DNA from 3 places in the Leucobacter albus genome. Region 2 is predicted to be linked to each of the others. Evidence: predicted binding sites of a transcription regulator. Region 2 holds the regulator's gene; each other region holds the start of a gene.
What was found. The regulator HrcA, encoded in region 2, represses chaperone genes, less so after heat shock. The targets are predictions, from matches to a motif close to TTNGCACTCGNNNNNNNCGAGTGCNAA.
Positions count from the first base shown of each region.

Region 1: a site for HrcA is predicted at 2,024-2,050, ahead of groL (chaperonin GroEL). Genes of this name have one in related genera too.
Region 3: a site for HrcA is predicted at 1,812-1,838, ahead of groES (co-chaperone GroES). Genes of this name have one in related genera too.

Region 1 is NZ_BAAAKZ010000002.1:411,760-415,895, forward strand. Features, by position in the region: gene ABD115_RS03465 (heme/hemin ABC transporter substrate-binding protein) at 126-1,244, shown strand; gene ABD115_RS03470 (LytR C-terminal domain-containing protein) at 1,354-1,947, shown strand; gene groL (chaperonin GroEL) at 2,114-3,733, shown strand; gene ABD115_RS03480 (HtaA domain-containing protein) at 3,811-4,136, opposite strand, start outside.
Region 2 is NZ_BAAAKZ010000003.1:519,295-523,430, forward strand. Features, by position in the region: gene lepA (translation elongation factor 4) at 1-36, shown strand, start outside; gene ABD115_RS06035 (DUF1990 family protein) at 33-845, shown strand; gene hemW (radical SAM family heme chaperone HemW) at 848-2,089, shown strand; gene hrcA (heat-inducible transcriptional repressor HrcA) at 2,145-3,176, shown strand; gene dnaJ (molecular chaperone DnaJ) at 3,229-4,136, shown strand, end outside.
Region 3 is NZ_BAAAKZ010000017.1:206,693-210,828, forward strand. Features, by position in the region: gene guaB (IMP dehydrogenase) at 1-258, opposite strand, end outside; gene rarD (EamA family transporter RarD) at 297-1,229, opposite strand; gene groES (co-chaperone GroES) at 1,442-1,738, opposite strand; gene ABD115_RS15935 (DUF4190 domain-containing protein) at 1,921-2,397, shown strand; gene ABD115_RS15940 (THUMP-like domain-containing protein) at 2,490-3,680, shown strand; gene ABD115_RS15945 (hypothetical protein) at 3,693-4,136, opposite strand, start outside.

The DNA of each region.
Region 1 (4,136 bases), on a different contig from region 2:
GGGGGCTTTCTAGGAGATCCGGGCGCAGATCGCGCCGTGTACAGAGGGAATTTCAGCGAATCCCCCGCATCATCATACCTTTGTGAGGTTAAGCTTGCTCGGGTCACACTTTTGAGAGGGTATCGATGCACAAGCCGCGCACATCTCGCACGAGAGCCGCACTCGTAATTGCCCTCGGCGTTGCCCTCACGCTGACGGGCTGCCAGACGGGCGCTCCCGAGGCTTCGGGCGGTGGCAGCGCCGCGGCGGAGCTCGCTCCCCTCGACTCGCTCACCCCGCTCGCAGACCCGCTGAGTTACGAGGGGCCGACGACCGCACTCGTTGGCCCACCGACGGTGACGCCGCTCGCCGAGAAACCGACCGCCTCGCTGCCGGTGACCGTGCAATCGCACGACCGGTCGGGCGATGTGCCGGTCGAGGTGACTGACACGTCGCGCGTGCTCGCGGTCTCGCTGACGGGCACGCTGAGCGACATCGTCTACAACCTCGGGCTCGGCGACCAGCTCATTGGCCGAGACGCCACGACGTCATTTCCAGGCGCAGAGAAGCTCCCACTCGTGGTGCGCGGTGGCCACGATATCGAAGCCGAGTCGGTGCTGGGCCTCGAGCCCTCCGTGATCTTCACTGACCTGAGCGTCGGGGGCATCGACTTCGTGACCATGATGCGCAACGCCGGCGTGCCCGTCGTTGTGGTGAAACGATCGGTCGACCCTGAGTCGAGCGCCGCCGCGACCGAGCAGATTGCCGCCGCTCTGGGCGTCGCCGACGCCGCGGCCGAGCTCAACCAGAAGGTCGCCGACGCCATCGCAGCGAAGGAGGCCGAGGTTTCCCGGCTCATTCCCAGCGACGAGACCAAGCGCCCCCGCGTCGCCTTCCTGTATGTGCGAGGCGGCGCTGGCGTGTTCTACCTGTTTGGCGAGGGCAGCGGGGTCGACACGCTCCTCGACTCCCTCGGCGTCATCGATGTTGCCGAGGAGGTCGGCTGGAAGGGCGAGCGCCCCATGACCGACGAGGCGCTCGTGAAGATGGATCCAGACATCATCTTGGTGATGTCGAAGGGGCTTAACAGCACCGACGGTGTCGACGGCCTGATCGAGGCGCAGCCGAGCATCGCGCTCACGACAGCGGGCAAGAAGCGCCGCATCATCGACATTGATGACGCGCTGCTCTTCGCGAGCGCCGGTCGCACGCCCGACGTCATCGATGCCCTCGCTCGCGCGATATATATTCCCGACTCGCTGTAGGCTGCTCCCAGCCCGTTCAGCAATCGCCGCACACCGGCGGGGTATTCTGTATCGGTAATGCTGTCGAGGCCGCCCGGCCCGACGCTGGCGAATGAAATGGGAGTTGCGGGTGGCGAAGGATCACGAGGCGGCGCACGGAACACATCCGCGCCGCGCGGCCACGACCGACTACCCCAAGGATCGCTTCGACGACATTTCCAACGACCGCGCCGTCGGCAGCCACCGGGTCACCGCGCAGCCGAGGGTGACCTGGCACTTCGTCGTTGGCGGGCTGATTGGCGCAGCGCTGCTGACCACGATCGGCATCGTCGGTGTGACGCTCGCTGGCTCGAGTGGAAAGCTCCCGCTCATGCCCGAGACCGAGACTGCCGAGGCCCCCGCCAAGGTGAAGCCGGCACTCGACCCCGAGGCCACCGTCGCCGTGCTCGATGGCACCGAGAGCCAGGGCGATGTCGCCTCGGGGGTCGCCGCCGCGATCACCGAGCAGGGCTGGGGCGTGATCGCGCTTGCTGGGCCCGCAGCGAGCGCCGATATTGAGATCTCAGCGGTGTTCTACGCCGACGCCGCAGACGAGGCCGCTGCCCTGGGGCTCGCGAAGGAGCTCGGAGGGGTTTCGACCTACCTCGCGACCGAATACGCCGACAGTGGCGCGCGACTCACCGTGCTCATCGGCACCGACTACGCCGGCCCGGGCAAGCCGTAGCCCCGCGGGCGATCTGCGTTCGCTCCGGGCGAGCGCCTCTCCTTGCACTCTCAGCACCAGAGTGCCAAAATTAGTGTTAGCAGTCGGATCGACTGAGTGCTAAACCTGGCGCAGTACACCTGTGGTGTCTGCCGCTTTCCCTAGACGTCCGGGAGGGGCGAATTACATGGCAAAGATGATTGCGTTTGACGAAGAGGCACGTCGCGGCCTTGAGCGGGGTCTCAACATCCTCGCTGACACTGTCAAGGTGACGCTGGGCCCGCGCGGCCGCAACGTCGTCCTTGAGAAGAAGTGGGGCGCCCCGACGATCACCAACGATGGCGTTTCGATCGCCAAGGAGATCGAGCTCGACGACCCGTACGAGAAGATCGGCGCCGAGCTCGTCAAGGAGGTCGCGAAGAAGACCGACGACGTCGCAGGCGACGGCACCACCACCGCAACCGTGCTCGCTCAGGCGCTCGTGCGCGAGGGCCTGCGCAACGTTGCCGCTGGCAGCGACCCCATCGCCCTGAAGAAGGGCATCGAGAAGGCAGTGGCAGCGGTCATCACCGAGCTGCACGCAAACTCGAAGGAGATCGAGACCACCGCCGAGATCGCAGCGACCGCTTCGATCTCCGCAGCCGACGAGCAGATCGGCGCACTGATCGCCGAGGCTATCGACAAGGTCGGCAAGGAGGGCGTCGTCACCGTTGAGGAGTCGAACACCTTCGGCACCGAGCTCGAGCTCACCGAGGGCATGCGCTTCGACAAGGGCTACCTCTCGGCGTACTTCGTCACCGACGCTGACCGCCAGGAAGTCGTCTTCGAAGACCCCTACATTCTCGTCGTCAACAGCAAGGTCTCGAACATCAAGGATCTGCTCCCCGTCGTCGATCCGGTTATCCAGTCGGGCAAGCAGCTCCTCATCATCGCTGAGGACGTCGAGGGCGAAGCACTCGCGACCCTCGTGCTCAACAAGATCCGCGGCATCTTCAAGTCGGCAGCCGTCAAGGCTCCGGGCTTCGGCGATCGCCGCAAGGCAATGCTCCAGGACATCGCTATCCTCACCGGCGGCCAGGTCATCTCGGAAGAGGTCGGCCTGAAGCTCGAGAACGCAACGCTCGACATGCTCGGCACCGCTCGCAAGGTCATCATCACCAAGGATGAGACCACCATCGTTCAGGGTGGCGGCGAGAAGGAAGCGGTCGAGGGCCGCGTGCAGCAGATCCGTCGCGAGATCGACAACACCGACAGCGACTACGACCGCGAGAAGCTCCAGGAGCGCCTCGCGAAGCTCGCTGGTGGCGTCGCAGTCATCAAGGCAGGAGCCGCGACCGAGGTCGAGCTCAAGGAGCGCAAGCACCGCATCGAAGACGCAGTGCGCAACGCGAAGGCAGCTGTTGAGGAGGGCATCGTCCCCGGCGGCGGCGTCGCACTCATCCAGGCAGGCGCGAAGGCGTTCGCGAACCTCGAGCTCACCGGCGAAGAGGCAACCGGCGCGGCAATCGTGCAGGTCGCTATCGAGGCACCGCTGAAGCAGATCGCGCTCAACGCTGGCCTCGAGCCCGGCGTCGTCGCGCACAAGGTCTCGGAGCTCCCCGTGGGCCAGGGCCTCAACGCAGCGACCGGCGAGTACGTCGACATGCTCGCAGCCGGCATCAACGACCCGGTGAAGGTCACCCGCTCGGCCCTGCAGAACGCAGCGTCGATTGCAGGCCTCTTCCTCACCACCGAGGCAGTTGTCGCTGACAAGCCCGAGCCCGCTGCTCCCATGGCAGCTGACCCGGGTGCAGGCATGGACTTCTAAGCCCCAGCGCAGCAAAAGGGCCTGGGCCACACCTTCGGGTGTGGCCCAGGCCCTTTGTCGTAGAGACGCTGCGGCAGTTAGTCGCGGGGCGGCGCCCCGTCGGAGGTCTGCGCCGCTGCGTCGTCGCTCGAGGGCTTCTTACGCCCGGCAATGAGCATGCCAGTGGTGACGCCAACGGCGACAAGCGCGATGCCGCCGATCGCGATCGCGAGCCACGGGATCGGGGCCGCTTGGGGCTCCGGCGCTGGATCCTCCGCGACGTCCTCTGGCTCCTCAGACGGGGTGGGGGTCTCCGTGACGGGCGCGAGGCCGAGCTCGCAGCCCGACACCGTGAACGACAGCGACAGCGCGTCCATGTCGTCGCCGGCGACGTAGTCGCCGTACTCGCCGTTGAACGCCGCGG
Region 2 (4,136 bases):
GGCGACGTTGAGGGTAAGGAATCGTCGAAGAAGTGAACGCACCCCGCAGATCAAGCTATACACGCATGCCCGTCGCCTACGCGGCGATCGGAGCGTCTGGCGCGCCAGATCTCATGCGATTTCCGCCGGCCGGGAGCACCCCGTACGAGGAGGCCGTGCAGCTCGGCAGCGGCCAAGAGCGCTTTCTCACCGCTGCGAATCTCCTCATGACCTGGGGGGCCCATCGCGCAGCGGGTGTTGTGGTCGACGAGATCGAGCGCGGCGAGGCCGAAGAATACCTCGGCGTGCAGTTCTCCGAGGGGGGCACCCCCGAACTCGGCGAGGCACCCGAGCAGCTCTTCAGCCCCGAGGGCGAGGCCTACATTCTCCCGGGAACGACCGCGACGCTCACGATTGCGGGGGGGCAGCGCCGGCCCATTCTGGTGATCTCGACCGTCGAGGAGCCGCAGCGGCTTGGCTTCGCCTGGGGCGACCGCGAGGAGGTTCCCGGGTTCGGCGAGCAGCTCATTACCGTTGAGCAGCGTGCAGACGGCACCGTTTGGGCCGTCGCGCGCGGGTTCACATTTCTGACAAGCTCTGGCCTGCTCGCCGGCCGCAAGCAGCGTTCGGAGCTTCGCGATGTCGTCGAGCTCGCACAGGCCTTCGTGGCCGCGCTGACCCCTGGCGCCGCGATCCGCACCGGCGTTGTGCCGGCGGCGAGCGACGCGGCGGGCGGCGACGCGGGCGACGGGGCCGGCGACCCGGTACCGACGGCGCTGGCAGCGCCGGCCCCCGACTCCGACTCCGCCTCCGACCCCGCCTCCGACTCCGCCTCCGACGCAGGCGACAAGCCCCAGGGGGCCTGACCATGCCGAGCGTGCTCCCCGACGGCGAGCCCGCGCCGGCAGACGGGGCGTTGCCCGCGAGCGTGCTCGAAGGCGCGGTAGATCGCGCCTTCGGCGTGTACGTGCACGTGCCTTACTGCCGCGTGCGCTGCGGGTATTGCGACTTCAACACGTACACTGCGAGCGAGCTCGGCGGGGGTGCGAGCCAGGCTGGCTACGCCTCTGAGGCCGCGACTGAGCTGAGTTTCGGGGCGGGCGTGATGCGCGCTGCCGGGCTGCCCGAGCGGCCGGTGTCTACGGTGTTCTTTGGCGGGGGCACGCCCACCCTGCTGCCCGCAAGCGATCTTGCCCTCATGCTTGCCCGGGTGCGCGACGAGTGGGGCTTAGCGCCAGGCGCCGAGATCACCACCGAGGCGAACCCCGATTCGGTCGATGAGGCCTACCTCGAGACCCTCGCTGAGGCGGGGTTCACGCGCGTCAGCTTTGGCATGCAGTCTGCCGTGCCGCACGTGCTCCACACGCTCGACCGCACCCACACGCCTGAGCGCGTGCCGGTCGTCGTTGCAGCCGCGCGTGCCGTCGGCCTGCAGGTGAGCCTCGACCTGATCTACGGCACGCCGGGGGAGTCGCTCGCCGATTGGGAGCGCTCGCTCGACGCCGCGCTCGAAAATGCCCCAGACCACCTGTCGGCCTACGCCCTGATCGTCGAGGCTGGCACGAAGCTCGCCGGGCAGATTCGCCGCGGCCAGGTCGCCGAGCCAGACGACGACCTGCACGCTGAGATGTACGAGCTGCTCGACGCGCGCCTCGCAGCGGCCGGCTACGACTGGTACGAGATCAGCAACTGGTCGCGCACCGCCGACACGCGCTCGCGGCATAACCTGTCGTACTGGACTGGCGAGGATTGGTGGGGCGCGGGCCCGGGCGCGCACAGCCACATGGGTGGGCTGCGCTGGTGGAACGTGAAGCACCCGCGCGCCTACGCTGAGCGCATGTCGCAGGGGCTGTCGCCTGCGCACGCCCGCGAGACGCTCACCGACGAGGCCCGCCACAGTGAGCGCGTGCTGCTCGAGACGCGCATCAAAGACGGCTTCCCGATCGCCGCTCTCAGCGAACACGGCCGGGCCGCCATCGCTGGCCTCATCGGCGACGGGCTGATCGATGGCCGCGCGGCGCTTGGCGTCGCGGGGGCCGAGCCGCGCGTCGTTCCGACGCTTCGCGGTCGGCTGCTAGCGGACACGGTCGTCGCGAAACTGCTCGAGTAGTAGACTGGCACTCAGATTGTTCGAGTGCCAGTTCGAGTGCGAGAGGGGGTGCGCGATGATCTCGGAGCGCAGCCTCGCCGTGCTACACGCGATCGTGGGCGACTACGTCGCCCTGAACGAGCCAGTCGGGTCGAAGTCAATCGTCGAGCGGCACGCTTTCGGCGTCTCGGCGGCGACGATACGCAACGACATGGCGCTGCTCGAAGACGATGAGCTCATCGCCCAGACACATACGTCGTCGGGCAGGGTGCCGACCGACAAGGGCTACCGGCTCTACGTCGACACGCTCGCAAAACTGCGGCCAATGACCCAGGCGCAGCGCACGGCGATCGAGCGATTTCTTGGGGAGTCGAGCGACCTCGACGATGTGATGGCCCGCACAGTGCGGCTGCTCTCGCAGCTCACCAACCAGGTCGCGGTGGTACAGTACCCGTCGCTGCGCTCGGTCGCGGTGCGCCACATCGACCTCGTCGCGCTCGGCGAGAATCGGGTGCTGTGCGTGCTCATTCTGGGCAACGGCGTTGTCGAGCAGCACACCGCGACGCTGCCTGCCAATCGAGCGAGCGAGCAGTGGCTGAACACCGCGCGCGAGCGCATTGCGACCGCGGTTGTCGGGCAAGATATCGACGCGGCGGATCGAGGGGTCGCCGAGCTCGTCAGCTCGGTGAGCGAGTGGATCGGGCCCGCAGACACCGAGCTCGCGCTCAGCGTGCTTTCGGCGGTGTCGCAGCAATTGCAGGCCAATCGCAGCGATCGGATCGCGGTTGCGGGCGCGGCGAACCTCACGCGGCCTGGCGAGTTCGCCGGCTCCCTTCCCACCGTGCTCGAGGCGATCGAGGAGCAGGTGACCCTGCTCAGACTGTTCGGCGAGCTCGTACAAGACGAGCGCGAGATCGCCGCGTCGATCGGGCGCGAAAACGAGGCCTACGGCCTCTCGGATGCGTCGATCATCGCGACGAGCTACGAGCAGCTCGGCGCGTCTAGGCTCGGCGTGCTTGGCCCGCTGCGCATGGATTACGCCGGGAATATCCAGGCAGTGCGCGCCGTTGCGAGATACCTGAACCGGCTGCTCAGCGAAGACCGCTGAGCCCCTCCAGCACAACGTTTCATACTCACCAACGACACCTAGGAGTTCAACTGTGGCGGATCACTACGAGACGCTCGGCGTTTCTCGCGAAGCGAGCCTCGAAGAGATCAAGAAGGCGTATCGCAAGCTGGCCCGCCAGCTGCACCCCGACGTGAACCCGAGCGAGGAGGCCGCTGAGCGCTTCAAGAGCGTCACGCACGCCTACGACGTGCTCAGCGACACCGAGCAGCGCCAGCGCTACGACATGGGTGGCGGCCAGGGCGGCGCAGGTGGCTTTGGAGACATCTTCGAGACCTTCTTCGGCGGCGGTTTCGGCGGCGGCTCGCGCGGCCCGCGCACGCGCGAGGAGCGCGGCGAAGACGCGCTCATTCGCGTCGACGTGAAGCTCGAGGAGGTGGTGTTTGGCGTGCAGCGCGATGTCACCGTGAACACCGCCGTGCTCTGCAACACCTGCGGCGGCAACGGGTGCCAGCCCGGCACCCACCCCGTGACCTGCGACGTCTGCCGCGGCCAGGGCCAGGTGCAGCGCGAGGTGCGCTCGCTGTTCGGCAACGTCGTGACGATGCACCCGTGCGGCAGCTGCCAGGGCTACGGCACGATTATCGAGAACGCGTGCGTCGAGTGCGCGGGCAAGGGCAGGCTGCGCGAGCGTCGCACGCTGCAGGTCGACATTCCCTCTGGCATCGACACCGGCACCCGCATGCAGATGCGCGGCGGCGGCGAGGTGGGGCCGTTTGGTGGGCCAAACGGTGACCTATTCATCGAATTTCGCGTCGAGCACGACGACACGTTCAGCCGCGACGGCAACGACCTGCTCAGCACGATGCAGGTGTCGATGACCGACGCGATTCTCGGCACCGAGGTTGAGGTCGAGTCGCTCGACGGCTCGGTGAAGGTCGAGATTCCCGCCGGCACGCAGTCGGGCGATCTCGTCTCGGTGCGGGGCCGCGGCATTCAGGG
Region 3 (4,136 bases), on a different contig from region 2:
GACCATCTCTGCCTGGTCTTGAATCGACAGGTTTCTGTGCAAAATACCCAGGCCACCGTTGCGCGCCATGGCGACGGCCATGCGCGTCTCGGTGACCGTATCCATTGCGGCCGAGATCAACGGCATCGCGAGGCGCACACGCCTCGTGAGCTGCGTCGAGGTATCGGCCTCGCTCGGAATGACGTCGGTGTGCGCGGGTAGCAGCAACACGTCGTCGTAGGTGAGTCCTGTGAACGCGAAGGGGTCACGCTGTTCCATACAACCTCTTTAATGCTCGTGGCGTCGACGTAGAGTTACTAGTCTAAGGGAATCGGGCCGGTATGAGGCTGATGAGCGAGCTCCGGGCTCGGTGCTCGCCGCAAGCGTAAAATCATGTCGGCAATCAAGAACATCAGCGCGATCCACACCCCGACAAAACCGACCCAGCGGCTCAGCGGGAGCTCCTCGCCCATCACGAAGTAGCCGAACAGGAACGCGAGAATCGGTGTGAGGAACTGCAGGAACCCGAGATAGGTGAGCGGCAGCCTGCGCGCCGCCTCGCCGAACAGAATGAGTGGCACGGCAGTCAGCAGCCCGCTCACCAGCACGAGCCCGGCGATCAGCGGGCCGAACGAGAACGCGCCGAGGCCCGCCACCGAGGCGACGACGATCAGCTGCACGATGCCGATGGGCACCGAAACGAGCGTCTCGACCGTGAGGCCCGTCACGCCGTCGACGTGCTCGATGCGCTGGTGCACGACCCCGTACAGGCCAAAGCTCAGCGCGATGCCGAGCGCGATCCAAGGCACACGCCCATAGGCGATCGCCGAGTACAGCACCCCGACGCCCGCAACGCTGACCGCGATCCACTGCAACCGCGAGAGTCGCTCGCGCCAGAAGATCACACCAAACAGAATTGTAAACAGCGGGTTGATGAAGTAGCCCAGCGACGTCTCGAGCACGTGCCCAGTGACCACGCCGACGACAAAGATCTGCCAGTTGGCGTACAACAAGATGGCCGACAGCACGAACATGCCGAAGGTCTTGGGCGACGACAGCACCGCGCGCACCCTGCTCCACCTGCGCGTCACCGTCACGATGAGCGCGCACACGAGCAGCGTCGTCATGACGCGCCACGAGACGACCTCGAACGGGTTCACGACCGCGATCAGGGTGAAAAATGGCGGGAAAGCGCCCCAAATCAGGTACGCACCGAGTCCATAGCCTAAGCCAGCGCGTGTTTGTTTCACCGAGCTAGTCTACGCCTGTCGAAGCGGGCAGCCACCTTACATATGGCAGTTGTTGTCGCTATGTTTGCGCGCAAGCGACAACTCCTGCCATATCGAGAGACGCCAGAGGAGCCAGAGGCGCCAGAGGCGCCAGAGGCGCCAGGTGCCCGAGGGCACCCAAACGCAAAACCGGGGCCGCACCAGCACGGTGCGACCCCGGTTCAGAGTGCGATTTAGCGCTCGATGACTGCGAGGATGTCGCGGCTCGAGAGCACGAGGTACTCCTCGCCAGCGGCCTTGATCTCGGTGCCGCCGAACTTCGAGTAGATGACGATGTCACCAACGCTCACGTCGACGGGAATGCGGGTGCCGTTGTCTGAGACGCGGCCGGGGCCCACTGCAACAACCTTGCCCTCCTGGGGCTTTTCCTTCGCGCTGTCAGGAATGACGAGACCGGAAGCAGTGGTCTGCTCCGCCTCGACCTGCTGGATGACGATACGATCCTCGAGCGGCTTGATGGCGACCGACACGGTTGACCTCTTTCCAAAGCTGTTGGTTTTACACCCCTTACGGGTGCCTCTGTACGAGATTCTATGGCCCCGGTTGGCACTCATGCAAGGCGAGTGCCAACCGTTGGGAGCGGAATCGCGCACAGCGAACACAGCCCGCCCTGGGTAAGCTGATAAGCCCGACCACCGAATTTGGGAGCGCTATGAGCACCACCCCACCCGCCGAGCCAACGCCACACGCGACAGAGGCGGCATTCACGCAGCCGACCGAGCCGCTCACCGAGGCGGCGTTCACTCAGCCGACCGCACCGCTCCCCGAGTCGTACGCCGGCCAGCCGTACCCGCCGAGCTACGGAGCCCCCTACGACCAGGGCGCGGCAGCAGCAGCCTATAGCTACGGCCAGCAGGCGCCCGAACGCACGACCGTGAGCGACACGAACACCTACGCGCTCATCTCGATCATCGTGACTTTCATGATGCCGCTCGCGGGCATCATCTTCGGGCACATGGGCCTCAGCCAGATCAAGCGCACCGGCGATCGGGGCCGCGGCCTCGCCCTCACCGGGCTCATCTACGGCTACTGCGTGTTTGCGCTCGGCACGCTCTTCATCATTCTCTACATCGGCGCGATCGTCATGCTCATCGGCGCAGCGGCGAGCGGCAGCTACTACTACTCGTGACCAGCGATGACAACCGGCCGGGGGAACACCTCCCCCGGCCGGTTTCTTCGCTCCCGGGTTGGGCCGAACTCGCATCGCCCGCTGGCAGCGAGCTGCTTGCCGCCGCGGCAGCACTGCGCGCAGACGGTTCGGCGTTCGACCGCGTTTCAGCCAAGCTGCGCCGCCAGAGCGACGACACCGACCTCATCGCGGCGGCGCTCACGGTCACCGGGCTGCGCGAGCGCGCCGGGGCGAAGTTCGGCCCGCTCGCTCCCGAGCTGCTGCTCACGCAGGCGGGCCTCGAGCAGGCCTCGCGCTTCGTCGTTGCGAACCTGCACGCCGCTCGCTTCTCGGGCTGCGACACTGTCGCAGACCTCGGGTGCGGGCTTGGCGCCGAGTCGCTCGCGCTGCTGTGCGCCGGGATCGGCGTGCGCGCGGTAGAACTCGACCCGCTGACCGCGGCGTTCGCAAAGCACAACCTCGGCGTCGCCGCCCGCGCGCTTGCAGAGAGCCGAGGCAGCGCACCCTCGGTCGACGTCATCGTGGGCGACGCAACGGTTGTCGGGCCCGGCGAGGCAGAGGGCGTTTTTCTCGACCCTGCGCGGCGCACGGCCGGCCACCGCGACACTCGCCGTGTGCACGCAGACGATTACTCCCCCTCGCTCGACTTCGCCTTTGCCTCGGCCCGCGCGGCACACACAGGTGGCGTGAAGCTCGGGCCGGGCCTCGACCGTGAGCTCATTCCGGTCGACGCCGAGGCCCAGTGGGTGTCGGTCGACGGGCAGCTCGTCGAGATGGGCCTCTGGTTCGGTGCTGGGGCGCGGCCGGGCGTGCGGCGAGCGGCGACAGTGCTCCGCGGCGGCGGCTCGCCCGAACACACCGCAGCCGTGCACGAGCTGCTCGCGGCAGACGACGCGCCAGATGCCGACGTGCGCGGCATTGGAGAGTACCTGCTCGAACCCGACGGCGCCGTCATTCGGGCGCGCCTCATCGGCCTGCTGGCTGCCGAGCTCGACGCCGGCATGCTGCACGAGGGCATCGCCTACCTGTCGACCGACCGGGAGCCCACAACGCCCTTCGCGCAGGTGTTTCGCGTCGTCGAGGAGCTGCCGACGCGAGAGAAGGAGCTCAAGCGCGCGCTCGCGCAACGCGGCATCGGGCGGCTAGAAATCAAAAAGCGCGGCGTGGATGTGGATCCCGCCGCGCTGCGTACGCGCCTGCGTCTGAAGGGGCCGGAGTCGGCGACCCTCGTGCTCAGCCGCTCGGCGGGCAGGCATGTCGCACTGCTCGCCGAGCGCTGCTGAGCGTAGACTCCCCTAGTTGGTCGAGCCCCGGAGCAGGGTGTCACACGAGATCGTCTCGCCGAGCACCTCGACCGAGGTCGCGCCGTTCTGGCAGGCCTCGGCGGCGTCCATGCTCTGCGACACGAGATCGCCGCCCATCGAGAACGCCACGATCACGCCGATCGTGATGATGCCGCCGATGATGAGGCCGAGCGCGCCGGTGATGAGGCCGGTGAGCCCAAAGCCGAGCGACTGCTTCTTGATCAGTGCCATGATGCCGAGCACGAGCGCGACGAGGCCGAGCAGCGGGCTGAGGAAGGGGATGAAGAACAGCACGAGGGCCGCGATACCAAGAATCATGGCGGTGAGCGCGAGACCCTTCGGCTTGGGCGGCGCTGCCATGTTGTAGGCGGGAGCCTGCCCATATGCGGGAGCGCCCGGGTAGGCCGGTGCTGCGGGAGCGCCGGGGTAGGAAGG